2 regions of the Roseobacter sp. AzwK-3b genome follow, and region 1 is predicted to be linked to the other one. Evidence: riboswitches for the same ligand, from Rfam matches in the RefSeq annotation. Region 1 holds a riboswitch; the other holds the start of a gene.
The links. Region 1 has a riboswitch for thiamine pyrophosphate ahead of RAZWK3B_RS00980 (LuxE/PaaK family acyltransferase). Riboswitches for the same ligand answer to the same signal wherever they lie in the genome.

Region 1 (2,391 bases):
CCCAGCTTGCAGGACTGGATCGCCAGCCCGACGAATTCGGCATCCTTGACCCCGTTGCACACGATCAGCGCATCGCGCGCCAGCTTGTGGGCAAGCGCGATCACCAGCTCGGGTTTCGATCCTGCCTCAAGCCCGAAATCATGCGAGCGGCCGAAATCCACGATCCGGTCCACAACCTGCGCCTGCTGATTGACCTTGATCGGAAAAACACCCCGATAGGTGCCGCGATAGCCCGAGCGCTCGATCGCGTCGCGAAATCCGTGATTGATCTGCTGGATGGCATGTTCCAGATAGGATGTGACCCGCAGCACCATGGGCGTCTGGATGCCGCGCTTTTCCAGATCGCGGATGATGCCGGGCAGGCTGACGGCGGGCGCATCGGGCGCCATGGGGTTTTTCAGCGCGACCTCGCCATTGTCGAGAACCTCGAAAAACCCGTGTCCCCAACGGTTCAGACCGTAAAGCTCTCCGTGAGTGGCGCTCGTCGTCATGGCTTCGCTCCCGCGGCGTTGATATGAACCCTCGCCCCCGCAAAGGCGTCTGCATATGGCTACACGATTCGGCACGAGGGTGCCCCCAACCGGCGCGTAGCGATGCGCCAAGCATTAGTCCAGATACCAACGTGATGAAAGAGTCAGGGTCAAGGATTGTGCATGATCCACCCATGCCCGCGGCGGAACGTCGCCCGTCTCGGGACACGGGGTTTGCGGGTGCGATTTTTGCCCCAAAGCCTGCTTCAGGATCAGAGAAAGCCGGTCCCGCTACAGGCCGAACAGCGCATGGATTTGCAGCCGAAACAGCCCTGACAGGACGCCATCTTGACCTGCCCGTGAATATCCCTGCCGGTGGCTATCTGCCCCCGGCCCATGCAGATCGGGCAAGGCGCGCGCCCGCTGCCGCGACATCGGTGGCAGCGCCTTGGAATATGCGGCGTCCGGGAGGCGTTGGTCGGTCCTTGTTTGAATGTCATGGCAAAAGTCACTCTTGATAAAAACACGACCGTACCCCGGCTCGCGGGTATTTCCGTGACCTGAATCTGGCGCGATCATGGCGGTGGACGGCACGCAGGGCATCGGCACGTCGCGGGACTATCCCCGGGCCGCGTTTCCCTCAGGCCGCGTCTTGTGATTAGTCTTGTCCGAAGGCCTGTTCCGGATTATGTCAGATGAAAATCCATAGGGGAGCCTCGCCACAGAGGCTGAGAAACCGATAGGTCTCTGGACGATGAACCAGTGCCGGTGCGGTGACCCTTTTAACCTGATCCGGATCATGCCGGCGGAGGAAATGGGATATGCTTGAGGTGGCACTCGCATTTGACGCCTGCACCGGTTTCCGAGAGGAAACGGCCCATGACGCGTGATGATATCGTCGATGATCTGCTCAACTTCATCGCGGCTGATGATCCATCCGAGGATGCGTTCAACGCGCTGGCTTTGAAAGTCCATGATTTCCAGTTTCAGCACAACGCGCCTTACGCGAAATTCGCGCGCTCGCGCGGCAAGACGCCGCGCACCGTCAAGCACTGGTCCGACATTCCGCCGGTGCCGATAAACGCGTTCAAGACGCTCGATCTGACATGCTGCCGACCGGAAGACGCCGTGGCCGTGTTCATGACCAGCGGCACCACCCAAGCCGGGCGGCGCGGCAAAAGCTATCACGCGGGCCTCGATGTCTATGACGCCTCGATGCGCCGCAACTTTGCGCAGCGCTTCATGCGCGGCGACACGGGCATAAAAATGGGCATCCTGTTTCCGACGACCCGGATGATGCCGAACTCGTCGCTTGCGCATTATCTTGACCTTGCGATCACCGGTTTCGGCACGCCGGACAGTGACTGGCTGATCGGAGCGGACGGGATCGATCTTGCCCGGCTGATCCATGCCCTCGAACAGGCCGAGGCGACCGGACAAAGCTATGCGCTGCTTGGGGCAAGCTTCAGCCTCGTGCATGCCATGGATGCGTTGCAGGCCGAGGGGCGCCGTTTCCATCTGCCGCCGGGCAGCCGCATTCTCGATACCGGAGGGTTCAAGGGCCAGTCCCGGGAGCTGGAGCTTGACGCCTTTTACGACGCGCTCAGTGAAACCTTCGGTGTGGCCCGCGACGACTGCATCGGCATGTATGGAATGACCGAGCTTTCGTCGCAATTCTATGATGACGGAAACGCGATATGCCCCTCGGTCAAGTCCGGGCCGCATTGGGTGCGCAGCCGTGTGGTCAATCCGTTGACGGGCATGGCAGTGCCCAAGGGCGAAACCGGGGTTCTGGCCCATACCGACCTTGCCCATTACAACATCGTCACCACGATCCTGACCGAAGATGCCGCCATCGAGGTCGATGATGGGTTCCAGCTTCTTGGGCGCGTTTCCGGCGCCGAGGCGGTTGGCTGTTCCT
Region 2 (2,391 bases), on a different contig from region 1:
CTCGCCTTCGCAGAACGGCGCAAGCATCCCCCCGGCCCACCACGAACAGGCATGTGCGCCGGGGCTGGGCTGCGGATCAACCAGACGCAGCTCTATTCCGCGCGCCACAAGTTCGGTGGCAACGCACAGACCGGCGACACCGGCTCCGAGTATGGTGACGTCAGCGCTCATGTCCAAAGCTCGTGGAAGTGATGTACCGGTCCATGCCCCTGTCCAACCTGTAGCGTATCGGCTGCGGCAATCGCCCCTTGCAGCCAACCATGCGCGCGGCGCACGGCCTTGTCCAGCGGGTGCCCATGCGCCAATTCTGCGGCAATTGCCGAGGACAGCGAACAGCCCGTACCATGGGTATTACGGGTCATTATGCGTGTGGCCTCGATGCGCAGCGTGCCTGCATCGCTCACCAGCAGATCTGTGCAGACCGGCCCATCGGAATGCCCTCCCTTCATCAGAACCGCCGCTGGCCCCATCGCCAGCAGCGCATGGCCCTGAGCCTCGGCCTCCTCCGGAGTGCTTGCCGGCGCACGCCCAAGAAGGCGCGCCGCTTCGGGCAGGTTCGGGGTAAGGACCGTGGCACGAGGCAGCAGCTGTTCGATCACAGCGCCAACCGCGTCATCGGCCAGAAGCGGATCACCGGACTTGGCAACCATTACCGGATCAAGCACGATCGGGCCGCTGTAGCCTGCAAGGGCATGCGCCAAGGTTTGCGCAACCGACGCGGTGCCCAGCATCCCGATCTTGATGGCATCGGGCGGGATGTCCGTCAGGACCGACGCGATCTGCGCGGCGATCATCGCCTCCGACACAGGCTCCACCGCCTGAACGCCGATGGTGTTCTGCGCCGTGATGCCAGTGATCGCGCTTGCGCCATAGACTCCGCGCGCCGAAAAGGTCTTGAGATCGGCCTGAATGCCAGCACCTCCGCCACTGTCGGAGCCTGCGATCGTCAGCGCCTTGGGCGGGCTGGCCTTGGGTGGTTTTGTCATCGTGCGCTCCCCCGGTGAGGGAAGACGGATTGTCCGACGCTTGGCGCTTTGGCCTCAGGTCAGGTCCGTTCCCTACGCCGGCATTGTCCGGATCAGGTTCGATGGGTTGGCTGCGCCTCTCAGCCCCATGACGGGACACCCCAACGGATATGGTGCAACCTAGAACCATGCCGAACGAAGTTCAAGCGGCACAAGGCGGATTTACGTCTCGAGCCCAAGGGCCTTGCGGCGGCGACTGGCCCAGACAGTAATCAGATGATCCACCATCAGCCCCATGAACGCCACGGCCAGCCCCAGAACCAGCCCCTTGCCCACATCGCTGGACGACAAGGCGCGCTGCATTTCCTGCCCAAGATCCTGCGTGCCGATGAAGGCCGCGATAATGACCATGAAAAGCGAGAACATCACCGACTGGTTCACCCCCACCATGATCGTCGGCAAGGCCAGCGGCAGGCGCACCGACCACAAGGTCTGCCGCCGCGAGGCACCCGACATGTTCGCCGCCTCGATTTGCGCCACGGGCACATTGCGCAGCCCTTCGATCGTGTAGCGGATCAGCGGGACCGCCGCGAACAGCACCACCGCGCCCACCACCGCCACGTCATTGACACCGAACAGCATGATGACAGGAATAAGGTAGATGAAGCTTGGAAAGGTCTGCAGCGTGTCGCAGATCAGCAGAACGGCCCGCGCGCGGCTTTCGGTGCGGCTTCCCCAGATGCCAAGCGGGAACCCGATCAGCGTGGCCAGAAACACCGCGAAGGTGACCGTGTAGACGGTAATCATGGCCCGGTCCCACCATCCCGTCATGGCGATCAGGCCGAAATACGCCAGACAGATCAGCGCCGAGCGCCGTCCGCCAACGGCCCAGCCCACCGCCATCAGGAACACCAGCACCGCCGAGAACGGCAACCACAGCATCGCATCGCGCAAGGGGATCAGTACCCAGACGATCAGGAACCACCGGAGCCACTGGGTCACCGGGTCCAGAACCATGATGACCCAGTCCATCATCGCATCCAGAGGATCCGCCAGACTGAACGCGTCGCGTCGCCCAATCTCGTGCAGGACCGGGAAAATCAGGGACAGCCCCCAGAAAACACCGACCAAAACGGCCCAGACCAACAACACACGGTGACGGATCAGCCATGAGGTGCCCTTTTCGATATGCTCCGGCTGGCGCGTGGCCCAGGCCTTGGAACACCGGTCAAGCATGACCGCCAGCAGAACGATCGTGATGCCGATCTCGATCGAGCGGCCGATCTTGAGCGCCTGCAGAAGTTGCAACAATTTCTGCCCCAGTCCCGGCATCCCGATGAAGCTTGCCAAAACGACCATTGCAAGGCACTGCATGATGACCTGATTGACGCCCACCAGAATTTCGGTTCTCGCGGTCGGCAGGCGC

Region 2: linked by a shared signal. The riboswitch ahead of thiD (bifunctional hydroxymethylpyrimidine kinase/phosphomethylpyrimidine kinase) and the one ahead of RAZWK3B_RS00980 (LuxE/PaaK family acyltransferase) in region 1 are both predicted to bind thiamine pyrophosphate.

What each region holds. Positions count from the first base shown of each region.
Region 1 covers NZ_ABCR01000001.1:234,486-236,876, reverse strand. The annotation lists gene speA (biosynthetic arginine decarboxylase) at 1-491, opposite strand, end outside; gene RAZWK3B_RS20950 (hypothetical protein) at 762-905, opposite strand; TPP riboswitch at 1,168-1,301, shown strand; gene RAZWK3B_RS00980 (LuxE/PaaK family acyltransferase) at 1,350-2,391, shown strand, end outside.
Region 2 covers NZ_ABCR01000002.1:347,070-349,460, reverse strand. The annotation lists gene RAZWK3B_RS05855 (FAD-dependent oxidoreductase) at 1-171, opposite strand, end outside; gene thiD (bifunctional hydroxymethylpyrimidine kinase/phosphomethylpyrimidine kinase) at 168-986, opposite strand; TPP riboswitch at 1,039-1,139, opposite strand; gene RAZWK3B_RS05845 (ABC transporter permease) at 1,188-2,391, opposite strand, start outside.